DNA from 2 places in the Pseudomonas pergaminensis genome. Region 2 is predicted to be linked to the other one. Evidence: predicted binding sites of a transcription regulator. Region 2 holds the regulator's gene; the other holds the start of a gene.

Region 1 (7,840 bases), 2.6 Mb from region 2:
CCAGGAACTGCACGTGCGTGCCCTGCAACAGGGCATCAGCATTGCGCCAGGGTTGATCTTCAGTAATACCGAGCAGTTCAACCACTGCATTCGCCTCAACTGCGGCACCCCGTGGAACCGCGAGGCAGAGCGGGCGCTGATGACCCTGGGGATGCTGGCCAGCCAGTTATGCCAGGAGACGGCGGCCGGCCTCTGAGGCGCAAAAAAGGGACAACTCCGATAGCTGGCTAATCACCGCGCTTGTCATGCCGTGCACAACAAGCGAGCATATGGCCCTCTGCCGTTAACGCTGTAGGCAATATGACTCGGATTTTTCGCGCTGTTTTGGTGATTGGCCTGTTAGGCCTGTGCAACGTCGGCACAGCGCTGGCGGCGGCCCCTGTGAGCGAAACCAAGCCTGCGGCCGACGCCGAACAGAAGGCGCCCGCGAAAAAACCGGCACCCGTCAAAAAAGCGCCCGCGGTGAAGAAGCCAGCCGCCACCGCCAAAAAACGTGCGGCCAGTAAGTCAAAATCGTCCCGAGAAGTGGCACAGACCCAATTGCCGCCGGCACAGTTGGACTTGTCACTGCCGTCGGACATGGTCAGGCACTTGCAGCCTATTGGCACCATGCCCAAGCCCAAGAGCGTGCCCTTGCTGCCGCCGATGTTCGGCGAGAAGCCTACCGATAACAGTGCTTTCCAGATCAACGGCCGCCTGCTCAGCAATGAGATGAGGCTGCAATTGCGCAACGAAGAACGGCGCGATGTGGAAGGTGCAGCGCTGGATTTCGAATTCAAGCAGTAAACTTTTCCCACAAACGTGACGTGTCCCTTCGACCATCTGTCGCAGACTGGTCAGTCACTTTTGTTTTCTGCGAAAAACCCCTGTTAGACCATTTTAAAACGGCTGTTTTAGGGCGTACTCTAGCCCGGCCATCCACATTGAGTCGTCGAGGACCTGCTGGTCATGAATTGCCGTGAAGGCTGTGGCGCTTGCTGCATCGCCCCCTCCATCAGTTCGCCATTACCGGGTATGCCACAAGGCAAACCGGCGGGCGAACGCTGCCTGCACCTGTCGGTCGAACAGCTATGCCTGCTGTTCGGGCAACCGGAACGACCGGCGGTGTGCAGTGACTTCAAGGCGGACATCGAGGTGTGCGGCACCGACCAGGCCGATGCGATCCGTTTGATCGGCTGGTGGGAGCACATGACGGCGGCTTGATGGGCTTTACTATCGGAACTTCAACAATAAGGAATACAACAATGGGTTCGCTGAAACGAATGGCTGTGTTGTGCGGTTTTACGATGTTGTTTGCTGCCACTGCCCAGGCTGAGGATTGGCAAGTCGCCAAGGACGAAGACGGTATCAAGGTGTCCCTGAGCGAAATTGCCGGCTCCAAGTACAAGGCCTATCGCGGTGTGACCGTGATCAAGGCGCCTGTGGCCAAAATCGTCGCCCTGCAGGAAGACGTGGCCGGTGCCTGTGCCTGGATCCACGAGTGCAAGTCCCAGAAGCTGGTGGACAAGAAAGGCGACGAGAGCTGGACCTACACCCAATTCAAGGCCCCGTTCCCCGTAACGGACCGTGATTCCTACCTGCATATCACCACCACCAAGGCGGCCGACGGCACGCTGACCCGTAAGCTCGAAGGCGTCCCGACCTACAAGCCTGAAGAAAAAGGCTACGTACGGGTTGCCCAGGTCGATGGCTTCTGGAAACTCGTGCCAAAAGGCGAAAACCAGACCGAAGTCACTTACCAGGTGCACACCGAGCCAGGTGGCAGCGTGCCTTCGTGGTTGGCCAACAAGTTTGTGGTGGACGCGCCGTTCAACACCTTGAAAGCCTTGAAAGAACACGCTGAAAAATAAGCGCAGTTGATCCGGTGCCTCCTGACTTGAGTGGAACGTTTGGCGAACCCTCAAGGTCCAGATAGTGGTAAGCCCACACACGGGTTTTATCGAGGAGGCACCGATGCAAAAGTGGCAGATTACCTTCGTTGATGATCACGGCGTTCAGACCGTCGAGCAGTTCACCTGCGATCAGAAGCCCAGCCTCGAAGATGCGGCACACATGATTCGCAACAAACTGGTGCCCATCGCCGCTGAACTGGACCTCAATGACCTGGAGGGCCGCAAGCCCGAGCCTACGGTCAAGATCCTCAAAGACCAGAACAGTATCCAGATCCTCGACATCTCTCCCGCCGCCTGAACATTCCCTGTACGCACTTAAAGCGCCTCTGGTGGAGGTGATAGCTTCGCGCTACTCTGCAAGTGAGATCAGCGAATGAATCGCTAAGGTCTGGTCTTGTCAGCTACATGCTTGTTTTCCAGCGGTGATGTTTTTGCCGTAGCCCCCACGCCAGTACGGCGTGGGCTTCGGGAAGCACGGAAAGTCTATCCATCAATTCGAGGAGCACTTTTCATGAGCACAGCCTATCAAGAAGACATCAGCACCAACGTTCTGCGCCGCATGAAAGAGGGCGGCTTCGACTTCTCGCGTTTTCACCCCATCGAGTTCTACGCCATTTTCCCGGATGAGGAACGGGCGCGCAGGGCTGCGGGTGAGTTTCGTGGGGAATCCCTGAATGCTCAGGTCAGTGCGCGCGACGATGGCGCCTGGTACTTGGAGCTGAGCAAAATCATGTCTGCCACCTACGACGGCATAGGAGACTTCGAGCAAGACTTTGAGGCGGTGGTCGAGCCGCTGGGCGGGATCATCGAGGGATGGGGCGTCAAGCAGGAGGTGCGTGGGTTACCCATGTAGCGGCAATGTATGAGCAACACAGCGTATCGGCTGACCTTTGGGTCGGCCGATTTTGTTTGTGCAGCGTCGACATTTTCACCCACGCATTCACCGCGCAAAAAAAAACCACCCAAGAGGGTGGCTTAAAGGGAAGAGCGGTTCGCTGAAGCTGTAGGACGCATCCTGTTCAGCAGATGGGGCCGATTATCCGCAGACTTGGGCGGGCAGTGAAATCAACTCTGACTATGCTGTTGATAGGCAAAGCCCGCATTACGATGAAGCGTGCTGCCATGCACCGGGCATTCTGCGCACCAGGACGGTGCGAGAGGATTCTGGTTGTAATTCAACCCACTGATTTTTAAGTGTTTATGCCGCTGGCACGGGCCTTGCGATGGTTCTTGCGCCCGGGTGACAAGGAGTTCGGCATGATCCGCACTTATTACGATGAAATGTACGATGGGGCAGGGCAGGTCCGGCCTCATTACCGCGAGTTCGCCCGTTGGTTGGCCGAAACCCCGCCTGAATTGCTGGCTCAACGCCGGCGCGAAGCCGATTTGCTGTTTCACCGCGCCGGGATCACTTTCACCCTGTACGGGGACGAGCAGGGCACCGAGCGCCTGATTCCCTTCGACACCATCCCGCGCAGCATTCCCGCCAGCGAATGGCGGATTGTCGAGCGCGGCTGTATCCAGCGCGTCAAGGCGCTGAACATGTTTCTCGCCGACCTGTATCACGAACAGCGCATCATCAAGGCCGGGATCATTCCCGCCGAACAGGTGCTGGCCAACGAGCAATACCAGTTGGCGATGCAGGGCCTGGACCTGCACCGCGACCTGTATTCCCACATTTCTGGGGTCGACCTCGTACGCGATGGCGACGGCACGTACTACGTGCTGGAAGACAACCTGCGTACCCCCAGCGGCGTGAGCTACATGCTTGAAGACCGCAAGATGATGATGCGCCTGTTCCCCGAGCTGTTCGCCGCCCAACGCATCGCGCCCATCGACCACTACCCCAATCTGTTGCTGGACACCCTGAAAAGCTCCAGCCCCCTGGACAACCCCAGTGTGGTGGTATTGACCCCGGGCCGCTTCAACAGCGCGTTCTTTGAGCATGCCTTTCTTGCTCGTGAAATGGGCGTGGAACTGGTGGAAGGCGCCGACCTGTTCGTGCGCGATGACCGCGTCTTCATGCGCACCACCGATGGCCCCAAGGCCGTGGACGTGATTTACCGTCGCCTGGATGACGCCTTCCTCGATCCCTTGGCTTTCAACCCGGATTCCATGCTTGGCGTGCCCGGCCTGCTCGCGGCCTATCGCTCCGGCAATGTGGTGCTGGCCAATGCCATCGGCACCGGGGTGGCGGATGACAAGTCGGTGTACCCCTTCGTCACCGAGATGATCCGCTTTTACCTGGACGAAGAACCCATCCTGAAGAACGTTCCTACATTCCAGTGCCGCAAGCCCGACGAACTCTCCCACGTATTGGCTAACCTGCCAGACCTGGTGGTCAAGGAAACCCAGGGTTCCGGCGGCTACGGCATGCTGGTCGGCCCCGCGTCCACAGCGGCGGAAATCGAAGCCTTCCGTGCGCGTATCAAGGCCAAGCCCCACGCCTATATCGCCCAGCCAACCCTGTGTTTATCCACTTGCCCGACCTTTGTCGAAAACGGCATTGCGCCACGTCATATCGACCTGCGCCCGTTCGTGTTGTCCGGCAAGGAAACCCGTGTGGTCCCCGGTGGCCTGACCCGCGTGGCATTGCGCGAAGGCTCGCTGGTGGTCAACTCGTCCCAGGGTGGCGGCACCAAAGACACCTGGGTGGTCGAGGACTGATGCCATGTTGAGTAGAACTGCCTCGGATTTGTACTGGATGTCGCGCTACCTGGAACGCGCGGAAAACCTCGCGCGCATGCTCGATGTCAGCTATTCGCTGTCGCTGATGCCCCAGGACGGGCGCGGTGATGGCCTGCATGAACTGGCTATGCCGCTGTTGATCACCGGCACCCTGGAGGATTACCACGAACGCCACGGCGAACTGCACGCCGAGCGCCTGTTGCACTTTTTTGCCCTGGATGCGGCCAACCCGGCCAGCATCTACAGCTGCCTCGGCGCGGCGCGGGCCAGCGCCCATGCGGTGCGTGGGCGGATTACCGCCGACATGTGGGAAAACATCAACGCGACCTGGCTGGATATTCGCGACATCGCCCAGCAGGGCCTGAGCCGCTATGGCATGAGCCGGTTCTGTGAGTGGGTCAAGGAGCGGTCCCATCTGTTCCGCGGTGCCACCTACGGCACCATCATGCGTAACGATGCCTTCCGCTTCATTCGCCTGGGCACCTTTATCGAACGTGCCGACAACACCCTGCGCCTGCTGGACGCCCGCTACGAAATGGCCGGTGACCGTGCTGAAGCAGTCACGGATGGCACGGCCCACGCCTACTATCAATGGAGCGCCTTGCTGCGTGCGTTGTCGTCGTTCGAGGCCTACACCGAGATTTATCGCGACGCCCCCGGCGCGCGGCAAGTCGCCGAGTTGTTGCTGCTGCGCGCCGATGTGCCGCGCTCACTGCGGGCCTGCAGTGAGGAGATCGACCAGATCCTCGCCAGCCTGCCAGGTATCAATGGCCGCCCGGCCCAGCGCCTGGCCGCCGAGATGGATGCGCGCCTGCGCTTCACCGCCATCGATGAAATCCTTGAGGAAGGCCTGCACGCCTGGCTGACCGACTTTATCCCCTTGGTCCGCCAGTTGGGCGACGCCATCTACAGTTCCTACCTGGAGGCGGCATGAGACTCTCCATCAGCCACGAAACCACCTACCACTACGAAGACCAAGTGCGCGCCAGCATCCAGTACCTGCGCCTCACGCCCCACGACAGCGAGCGCCAGCACGTACTGAGTTGGCAGCTTGACCTGCCGCGTCCGGTGCGCGCCCAGGTGGACCCGTTCGGCAACATCCTGCATGTGTTGACCCTGGATGAACCCCATGACGCCATTATCATCGGCGCCCGTGGCCAGGTGGACATCGACGAATTGCGCGAGGCCGAGCATGAGAGCCAATCGGCGTTCCCATTCCTGCGCTGTACCCGCCTCACCGAGCCCGATGAAGCCCTGCGCGGGTTTGCCGACCAGCATTGCCATCAGCGTCGCGACCGTACGGCGCTGATCGACCTGATGCATGCGCTCAGCCAGACGATGGTCTACACGCCTGGCGCGACCGAGGTCGACACCTGCGCCGCGCAAGCCTTCGCTGGCCGTGCAGGCGTGTGCCAGGACCATACCCATGCGTTCCTGGCCTGCGCACGCAGCCTGGGGATTCCGGCGCGGTATGTGTCTGGGTATTTGTACTCGGAGGACAGCACGCACCTGGCCAGCCACGCCTGGGCCGAAGCCTGGCTGGATGACGCCTGGTACAGCTTTGACGTGACCAACCAACTGGCCCGCCCGGAGCGGCATTTGAAGCTGGCGGTGGGGCTGGACTACCTCGACGCCTGCCCGGTACGCGGCATGCGCCGTGGCGGCGGGTATGAACAGATGCATGCCAAGGTGTTCGTGGCGCCGACGCCGGTTATTTCTGTCCAGCAGCAATAACCCAGAACACCGCGGATCAACTGTAGGCGCCGGCTTGCCGGCTCCTACAGGGGCAACGTCAAGATCAGGGTTGTTGCTTGCGCCCGGCCATATGCTTCAAATACCCCACCAATAAATCCAGCTCATTGTCGGGCAACACACTGGCGGCAAACGCCGGCATCTTCGCCTGTGGCCAATGCCGCAGGCTCTGCGGGTCACGGATATAGCGCTTGAGGAAATCACCGCCAAAATACTCGGTGGGGTTGTAGGGGATATTCAGGTCTGGCCCCACCTGCGCATCGCCGGCGCCATTTAGGCGATGGCAAGCCAGGCAGTTTTTCTGGAACAGCACAAAGCCCTGGTTGATCGGGTCATTGGCTGCCAGTTTTGGATCTGGCAACAAAGCCGGAAAGCGCTCCGCGACCGTCTTCAACTGTTTAATCCCAGAGATCTGGAACGGCCACTGCTCCGGGCTGATGTGCCCGGCTTGCGGGTCGGTCCACACCAGGTAGAACGGCCCGGCACTCGGTTTGCCGTCGGCCAGCGCAGGCCATGGCTGGGCGGGATCTTCCACCGCGAGCCAGGCGCGAGCACCGTGGGCCTCCAGCAGCGGCGCAGCCGTGAGTTCGGCGGCGAACCCATCAAGGGCAACGGCTTGCAGGTGGCTCTCAGGTTTCAACCCTGGCAGGAGCACCGCCAGCGGCACGGCGCGATAGGTCATGGTGCGCTTGTAGGACACGTCATCAGCGATCTGCACCGACTGCGCTTGTGGGTGCTTGAGCAAGTCGGCGGTCTGCCAGGTCTTGCGGGTGTGGTCGAGTTCGATGGTCAATTGCGCGGCCGCAGCGGGAAGCGTGATCAGCACGGCGAGGAGGGCGATGATGGGTTTCAAGACGCAGGCTCGAATCAAAGGTGTATTTAGGCTAACGATACCGGAATTCGACACGCAAAAAGGCAGCCCCTGCAGGACCGCTATGCGCAATGTCCCGGCAGGTGCTGCCAAAAGCTGCAAACCCTGTGCTGTGATGGCACGCAATGTGGGCGTGGAGGGGTCACCCCATAACCTTGGTTAAGTTGGGCAAGATCAGAATCAGTGTGGTGGCGAACAGAATGAGTCCCGCCTGACGTACTTTCGAATGTTTGAACATGGCTGACTGCCTTTTGTTGTTATTCCTGAGCGTCAAATGCGTGCCGGTTTTTATTTCAGTATGGCGAGATGACGTGTCGCTTTTCTTACAGTTGCTCCAGCAAAACCCGGCAGCAACTTCTTACTGATTGAACCTTAGAGCCCTCGTTCTTCGTGGCTTAGACCCATTTCATATCAGCTAATCAACTTTTGAGCTTAAAAAGGCATGAGGCATATCGCCATCTTGGCGCCAATGCCTTGGCTAGACAGCTAAAACGATTAATCAGGTAATTGCCCACGTTGGCTACCGTTCGTCCGAGCGAGGGGGTCAAAAGCAATGAGCGCATCCGTCATTGAAACCGTGTCAATCGGGCCTAAGGTAGAGGCACACATGCACAGCGGTTCGAGGACGTCATGACCC
Region 2 (7,840 bases):
TGGCGCCCTGAACATGCACGATTTGTTGCGTGCGGGAGTGATGTAAATGACCAGCGACCTGTTGCAACGCGGTAAAAACATCAAGCTGGCGATTTTCGACGTCGACGGCGTGCTGACCGATGGCCGCCTGTACTTCCTCGAAGACGGCAGCGAATTCAAGACGTTCAACACCCTCGATGGCCAGGGCATCAAGATGCTGATGGCGGCGGGCGTGCAAACAGCGATTATCAGCGGCCGAAAAACCCCCGTTGTGGAACGCCGTGCACAAAACCTGGGGATTCCTCACCTGTATCAGGGCCGCGAGGATAAACTGGTGGTTCTGGACGAGCTTCTTGGCCAACTCAACCTAAGCTATGAGCAGGTCGCCTACTTGGGCGATGACCTGCCAGACCTGCCGGTGATTCGTCGGGTGGGCTTGGGCATGGCTGTCGCCAATGCGGCGGCATTTGTTCGCGAGCATGCCCATGGCATCACTACCGCCCGTGGCGGTGAAGGTGCCGCCCGCGAGTTCTGCGAGCTGATCCTGCGTGCCCAGGGTAGCCTTGAAGCGGCCCACGCCGCCTACTTATAGAGCGTTTTATGCTGAGCAAAAAGATTCGCAACTTCCTGCTATTCGGGGTCATCGCCGCGCTGTTTCTCGCGGTGGGCTACTGGAATATCAGCCCGGAGCGCTTTCTCGACCAGCCTGCTGCGCAGGTGGACGAGGGCGCTATCGACTACTACGCCATCAATGCCAAGAGCGTGCAATTCCTGCCAGACGGCAAGGTTCAGTACGAGATGACTTCGGACAAGGTCGAGCATGTAAAGGCCAGCGAAGTCACGCTGCTGACCAATCCGGACATGAACATTTACCGCGGTACCGAGTTCCCATGGCACGTCACCAGCAAACGTGGTGAGGTCAACCCGGACGGTACCGAGGTGGAACTGATCGACTCGGTGCGCGTTGCGCGCACGGACGATAAAAAACGTGAGACCGTGATTACCAGCAGTCGCATGACCGTATTCCCGCAGAAGCAATATGCGCAGACCGAGCAAGACGTTAGAATCGACGGCGCTGGCGGTGTATCGACTGGCAAGGGAATGAAAGCGTATTTGAAAGAAAGCAGGATACACCTGCTATCGAACGTAAGAGGACAGTATGAGGCTCGTTAAAACTCTCCCTATTTTGCTCGGTCTGGGCGCAGCACTGGGAAGCGTGAGCGCCTGGGCTCTGCCGAACGATAGCCAGCAACCGATCCACATCTCGGCTGACGATGCACAGCTCGATGACAAGCAAGGCGTCGCCACCTATACCGGCGGTGTGATCATCACCCAGGGCTCGATGAAGATCACCGGCAATACGGTGACACTGACGCGCACCCAATCGGGCGATATCGACGTGGTAACGTCGGTGGGCAACCTGGCTTACTTCGAACAGAAGCAGTCCGCGACCGATACCGGCCCGATGAAAGGCTACGGCAAGACTATCCAGTACCATGCCCAGCAGAACCGCATCGTCCTGATCGACCAGGCCAAGGTGCTCAGCCCCGATGGCAACTCGACGGAAGGTGAGAAGATCACCTATGACACCGTGAAACAGATCGCTAACGCCGGTCGTGCCAATGGCAACAAGGTCACCGCGCCTCGTCCACGCATCGACATGGTTATCCAGCCGAAGAAGAAGGCCGAGTAATGGCAACCCTGAAAGCCCAGCATCTGGCCAAGGCCTATAAAAGCCGTCAGGTCGTGCGCGACGTCAGCCTGTCGATCGACAGCGGCCAGATCGTCGGCTTGCTCGGCCCCAACGGCGCCGGCAAGACCACCTGCTTCTACATGATCGTCGGCCTGGTCCAGGCGGATCAGGGCCGCGTCCTGATCGACGACCTGGACGTGAGCCACCAGCCGATGCACGGCCGCGCACGCGCCGGTATCGGCTATCTCCCGCAGGAAGCGTCGATCTTCCGCAAACTGTCGGTCGCCGATAACATCATGGCCATCCTCGAGACCCGCAAGGAACTCGACCGTGACGGCCGCCGCAAGGAGCTGGAAAGCCTGCTGCAGGAATTCCACATCAACCATATCCGCGACAACCTCGGCATGAGCCTGTCCGGTGGTGAGCGTCGCCGCGTGGAAATCGCCCGCGCCCTGGCCACCGCGCCCAAGTTCATCCTGCTGGACGAACCGTTTGCCGGCGTCGACCCGATCTCGGTGGGCGACATCAAGCAGATCATCCATCATCTCAAGGCCAAGGGCATTGGCGTGCTGATCACTGACCACAACGTCCGTGAAACGCTCGATATCTGCGAAACCGCGTATATCGTCAACGATGGCCAACTGATTGCCGAAGGCGATTCCGCCACTATCCTGGCCAACGAATTGGTCAAGGAAGTGTACCTGGGTCACGAGTTCCGCCTGTAAACACCGTGGTGTCAAGGCCGTTTGCCAAGGTGCGCGGGAGTCAATGAAAACCTCCGGATTTTTATTGTTACCGCGCTCTAGGCAAAGCCCCCGACATCAGGCATATAATTTGCTTATGTTTGGCGCTCACGCGCCCTGTCGTGGATGGCGCATTGCGCCGGCGAATAAGGTGTTAAGCCCCTGCCATGAAACCATCGCTAGTCCTGAGAATGGGCCAGCAGCTGACGATGACACCGCAGCTGCAACAGGCCATCCGCCTGCTCCAATTGTCGACACTGGACCTGCAACAGGAAATCCAGGAGGCCCTGGAGTCCAATCCGATGCTCGAACGCCAGGAAGAAGGCGACGACTTCGATAACGCAGACCCACTGGCCGATAACATCGAGCAAAAACCCAATTCTGACGTGCAGGAACCCTCCTACCAGGAAACCGCCCCTACGGTGGACAACCTTGAGGAAGGCGAATGGAACGAGCGCATTCCCAACGAGCTTCCGGTCGATACCGCCTGGGAAGACGTCTACCAGACCAGCGCCAGCAGCCTGCCCAGCAACGATGACGACGAGTGGGACTTCACCACCCGCACCTCCGCCGGCGAGAGCCTGCAGAGCCACCTGCTGTGGCAACTGAACCTTGCGCCGATGTCGGACACCGATCGCCTGATCGCCGTGACGCTGATCGACTGCATCAACAACCAGGGTTATCTAGACGAGACGCTTGAAGAGATTCTTGAAGCCTTCGACCCTGAACTGGATATCGAGCTGGACGAGATCGAAGCCGTCCTGCACCGCATCCAGCAGTTCGAGCCTGCCGGTATCGGCGCGCGCACGCTCAGCGAATGCCTGTTGCTGCAATTGCGCCAGCTACCCGCCAAGACCCCATGGCTCGCCGAGGCCCAGCGTCTGGTCACCGATTACATCGACCTGCTGGGCAGCCGCGACTACAGCCAATTGATGCGTCGCATGAAGCTCAAGGAAGACGACCTGCGCCAGGTCATCGAGCTGGTACAGAGCCTCAACCCGCGTCCCGGCTCGCAAATCGAATCCAGCGAAGCCGAATACGTGGTGCCCGATGTCATCGTGCGCAAGGACAACGAGCGCTGGCTGGTGGAACTGAACCAGGAGTCGGTGCCGCGCCTGCGGGTCAACCCTCAATACGCAGGCTTCGTACGGCGCGCCGATACCAGTGCCGACAACACCTTCATGCGCAACCAGTTGCAGGAAGCCCGCTGGTTCATCAAGAGCCTGCAAAGCCGCAACGAAACCCTGATGAAAGTCGCCACCCAAATCGTCGAGCACCAGCGCGGCTTTCTGGAATACGGCGACGAAGCGATGAAACCGCTGGTACTGCATGACATCGCCGAAGCGGTTGGCATGCATGAGTCGACGATTTCACGGGTAACCACGCAGAAATTCATGCATACCCCACGGGGTATTTATGAACTGAAATACTTTTTCTCCAGCCACGTCAGCACCTCCGAAGGCGGTGAATGCTCGTCCACGGCGATCCGCGCGATCATCAAAAAACTGGTTGCCGCGGAAAATCAGAAAAAGCCATTGAGTGACAGTAAGATCGCTGGTTTACTGGAGGCACAAGGCATTCAGGTCGCCCGTCGAACCGTCGCCAAGTACCGCGAGTCCCTCGGGATCGCGCCTTCCAGCGAGCGTAAGCGTTTGATGTGACGGGCGGGCCACAGCGTTCCAGTGGCAGGTATTCCTACCTGCCGCTTTATGCACTGGCAACGAAGGAGAAGCTGTATGCAAGTCAACATCAGTGGACACCAGCTGGAAGTCACCAAACCCCTGCGTGAATACACCGAAAGCAAGCTGAACAAGCTGGCGGGGCATTTTGACAAGATCACCAATGTGCAGGTCATCATGGAGGTCGATAAGCTCAAGCAGAAAATCGAGGCCACCCTGCACGTACCGAATGCGAAGCTCGTCGCCAATGCAGAACATGAAGACATGTACGCGGCGATCGACTCGCTCTACGACAAGCTGGACCGCCAACTCATAAAGCATAAGGAAAAGAATCTGCACCTGATGCAAGGTACAGGTCGTTAACTCTCCCCCCATGATCCGACTTGAAACCATCCTGACCCCCGGCCGTTCCCTCGTGAACGTGCCGGGAGGCAGCAAGAAAAAAGCCCTCGAACAAATTGCCAACCTGATCGCGCGCGAAGTGCCGGATCTGGAGATGCAGGATGTGTTCGATGCGCTGATTGCCCGTGAAAAACTCGGCTCTACCGGTTTTGGTAACGGCATCGCCATTCCTCATTGCCGCCTCAAAGGCTGCGAAACACCCGTCAGCGCCCTGCTCCACCTGGAAGCCCCCATCGATTTCGACGCTATCGACGGCGCCCCGGTCGACCTGCTGTTCGTTCTGCTGGTCCCGCAAGCCGCCACCGATGCACACTTGGAACTGCTCAGGCAGATCGCCAGCATGCTCGACCGCAAGGAAGTACGCGACAAACTGCGTAGCGCCAGTAGCAATGAGGCGCTGTACCAGGTTGTCCTGGATGAACAGAACGGGCAGTAATCATGCGTTTGATCATCGTCAGCGGCCGTTCTGGCTCGGGTAAAAGTACCGCCCTCAATGTTCTTGAGGACAGCGGTTTCTATTGCATCGACAACCTGCCCGCCGGCCTGCTGCCGGAACTGGCGGAGCGTGCGCTGATCCACACCGAACTGGCGCAACCCCTGGTCGCCGTTTCGATTGATGCCCGCAACCTGCCCAGCCACCTTGAGCGATTTCCGCAATTGCTCGAGGAAGTGCGCGCCAAGCATATTCATTGCGATGTGCTTTACCTGGACGCCGACGAAGAGACTTTGCTCAAGCGCTTCTCCGAAACCCGTCGACGCCACCCCCTCAGCAGCCCCCACCGTTCCCTGGCAGAAGCCATCGAAGACGAAACCAAGCTGCTGGGGCCGATCATTGACCTCGCTGACCTCAAGATCAATACCACCAGCCTCAACCTGTATCAGCTGCGCGACGCCATCAAGCTGCGCCTGCTGAATCAGCCGGAGCCCGGTACGGCATTTCTTGTTGAGTCATTCGGGTTCAAGCGTGGCATGCCGGTGGACGCCGACCTGGTGTTCGATGTGCGCTGCCTGCCCAACCCCTACTGGAAGCCGGAACTGCGCGAACAGTCCGGGCTGGATCAGCCCGTGGCTGATTACCTGGCAGCGCAGCCGGATGTGGAGGAGATGTTCCAGGACATTTCCAGCTACTTGCTCAAATGGTTGCCACGCTTCGCCGCCAGCAACCGCGCCTACGTCACCATCGCCATCGGCTGCACCGGCGGCCACCACCGCTCCGTCTACCTGACCGAGCGCCTGGGCCAGGTGCTGCAACAAACCCTCAAGAACGTCCAGGTCCGCCACCGCGACCTTAGCTGAAAGGAACACCTGCGCGATGCCCGCTCTGGAAATTGAAATCATCAACAAGCTGGGCCTGCACGCCCGGGCCTCCGCCAAATTCGTGGGTGTGGCTGGGCAGTTTCCCTGTCAGATCCGCGCCGGGCGCTCACCGGAATCGATGGTCGACGGCAAAAGCATCATGGCGATGATGATGCTGGCAGCGGGCAAGGGCACCAAGATTCACTTGAAGACCGAAGGTGAGCAGGAGCAGGAAGCGATGGACGCCTTGGTGGCGCTGATCAACAACTACTTCGACGAAGGCGAATAACCCTCTGTAGGAGCCCGGCTTGCCGGCGAAGGCGTCGCCAAGCGCACTGCACGTCTCAAGGATTGATCGCCGGCAAGCCGGCTCCTACAAGGGAGCGGGCGTTATCCCAAAGCCGTGTCCATCACCATCATCAAGCAAAACCCGATGCACAACCCCAAACTGGCGAGCTTTTCGTGACCATTGCGCCGCGATTCGGGAATGACCTCGTGGGTCACCACCAGCAGCATCGCGCCGGCGGCCAGGGCCAGACCCAACGGCAACAATACCTCGGCCAGGCTGACCAGCCAGGCACAGAGCACCGCAAACACCGGCTCAACCAGACCTGACGCCGCACCGATCAGGAACGCCTTGACCCGCGACATCCCTGCCCCGGCCAACACCAACGCAATCACCAGGCCTTCGGGCACGTCCTGCAACGCAATGCCCATCGCCAGGCTGTCTGCATCCGGCATACCGCCGCCTGCGGAGACGCCGACCGCCATGCCTTCGGGGATGTTATGGGCGATGATGGCAAACACGAACAACCAAATGCGCGGTGGAATCACCGGTTTGTCCGGCGTGCCCACCAGCATTTCCGGGCTAGCGCCGGAGACCTTGCGGTCAACCAGATACAGCCCGAATGCTCCCAGCATAATGCCAAAGCTGATCAGGCCACTTGCCCCCCAGGGCGAGAGCCCCAGGCCTTCAGCCGCGGCAATGCCCGGCACGATCAGCGAAAACGCCGTCGCCGCCAGCATCATCCCGGCGCCAAAGCCCAGCAATGTATCGCTCAACGCCACCGGCATACGTCGGATGACCAGCACCGGCACGGCGCCAAGGGCCGTGCCGAGCGCACAGATGGCGCCGCCCTGTAGGGCACGCAGAATACGCGGTTCCAGGTCCAGCCAGGCCAGCCCGTGGGCCACCAGCAATGCAATACCTGCCAATAGCAGTAGCGAGCCAAACGCATAACGAAACATTCGCCCGCTGCTGATCGCCAGTGTTTCAGTGCCCATAGTCGGCCTTAGATCTTGTTATGAAGGTGAATGTCAGGCCACGGCGGCCTGATAGCGCGCGGCGACTTCTGGCCAGTTGATAACACTGTAGAAGGCATTGATGTATTCCGGGCGACGGTTCTGGTACAGCAGGTAGTAGGCGTGTTCCCAGACGTCCAGACCGAGAATCGGCGTATTGCCGTTCATCAGTGGGCTGTCCTGGTTGCCACTGCTTTCCACCACCAGGGTCTTCTGCGGAGTCACACTCAACCAGGCCCAGCCGCTGCCGAAACGGGTCAATGCAGCCTTGGTGAAGGCCTCTTTGAAACTGTCGAAGCCACCCAACTGTTCATCAATGGCTTTGCCTAACGCGCCTTCGGGTTTGCCGCCACCTTTGGGCGACATCACTGCCCAGAACAACGAGTGGTTGGCATGGCCGCCACCCTGGTTGATGACGGCTGCACGCAGTTTTTCCGGCAGTTGCTGCACACTGGACACCAGTTTCTCCACCGGCCATCCGGCAAACTCAGTGCCTTCGACAGCCGCATTGAGGTTGTTGATGTACGTCTGATGGTGCTTGGTGTAGTGGATCTCCATGGTTTGCGCATCGATATGCGGTTCCAGGGCGTCGTACGCGTAAGGCAAGGCAGGCAAGGTATAAGTCATATCAATGTGCTCCGTAATGAGGAGTGGTCGGCTGTGCCGCAGTACCGCCCAGCAAGCGATGGGTACGAGGGTATTCGCCGTGGTCGCTGATGAAATTCAACAGCTCGACGTAGGTTTTG

What was found. Region 2 encodes sigma-54, which starts transcription at its own class of promoters, with help from an activator protein. Its sites were predicted from a motif close to ANTGGCATNNANNTTGCTNT; they were not measured.
Region 1: a site for sigma-54 is predicted at 3,098-3,117, ahead of KUA23_RS22790 (circularly permuted type 2 ATP-grasp protein). Genes of this name have one in related genera too.

Annotation. Positions count from the first base shown of each region.
Region 1 is NZ_CP078013.2:5,034,418-5,042,257, reverse strand. Features, by position in the region: gene KUA23_RS22820 (aminotransferase-like domain-containing protein) at 1-196, shown strand, start outside; gene KUA23_RS22815 (translation initiation factor 2) at 301-786, shown strand; gene KUA23_RS22810 (YkgJ family cysteine cluster protein) at 949-1,203, shown strand; gene KUA23_RS22805 (START domain-containing protein) at 1,245-1,850, shown strand; gene KUA23_RS22800 (hypothetical protein) at 1,954-2,190, shown strand; gene KUA23_RS22795 (ribonuclease E inhibitor RraB) at 2,404-2,745, shown strand; gene KUA23_RS22790 (circularly permuted type 2 ATP-grasp protein) at 3,150-4,559, shown strand; gene KUA23_RS22785 (alpha-E domain-containing protein) at 4,564-5,514, shown strand; gene KUA23_RS22780 (transglutaminase family protein) at 5,511-6,314, shown strand; gene KUA23_RS22775 (c-type cytochrome) at 6,379-7,185, opposite strand; gene KUA23_RS22770 (acetyl-CoA C-acetyltransferase) at 7,834-7,840, shown strand, end outside.
Region 2 is NZ_CP078013.2:1,028,635-1,036,474, reverse strand. Features, by position in the region: gene KUA23_RS04675 (KpsF/GutQ family sugar-phosphate isomerase) at 1-46, shown strand, start outside; gene KUA23_RS04670 (KdsC family phosphatase) at 47-571, shown strand; gene lptC (LPS export ABC transporter periplasmic protein LptC) at 580-1,152, shown strand; gene lptA (lipopolysaccharide transport periplasmic protein LptA) at 1,139-1,672, shown strand; gene lptB (LPS export ABC transporter ATP-binding protein) at 1,672-2,397, shown strand; gene KUA23_RS04650 (RNA polymerase factor sigma-54) at 2,583-4,076, shown strand; gene hpf (ribosome hibernation-promoting factor, HPF/YfiA family) at 4,152-4,457, shown strand; gene ptsN (PTS IIA-like nitrogen regulatory protein PtsN) at 4,468-4,932, shown strand; gene rapZ (RNase adapter RapZ) at 4,935-5,792, shown strand; gene KUA23_RS04630 (HPr family phosphocarrier protein) at 5,809-6,081, shown strand; gene KUA23_RS04625 (ZIP family metal transporter) at 6,183-7,076, opposite strand; gene KUA23_RS04620 (superoxide dismutase) at 7,110-7,721, opposite strand; gene KUA23_RS04615 (DUF2753 family protein) at 7,723-7,840, opposite strand, start outside.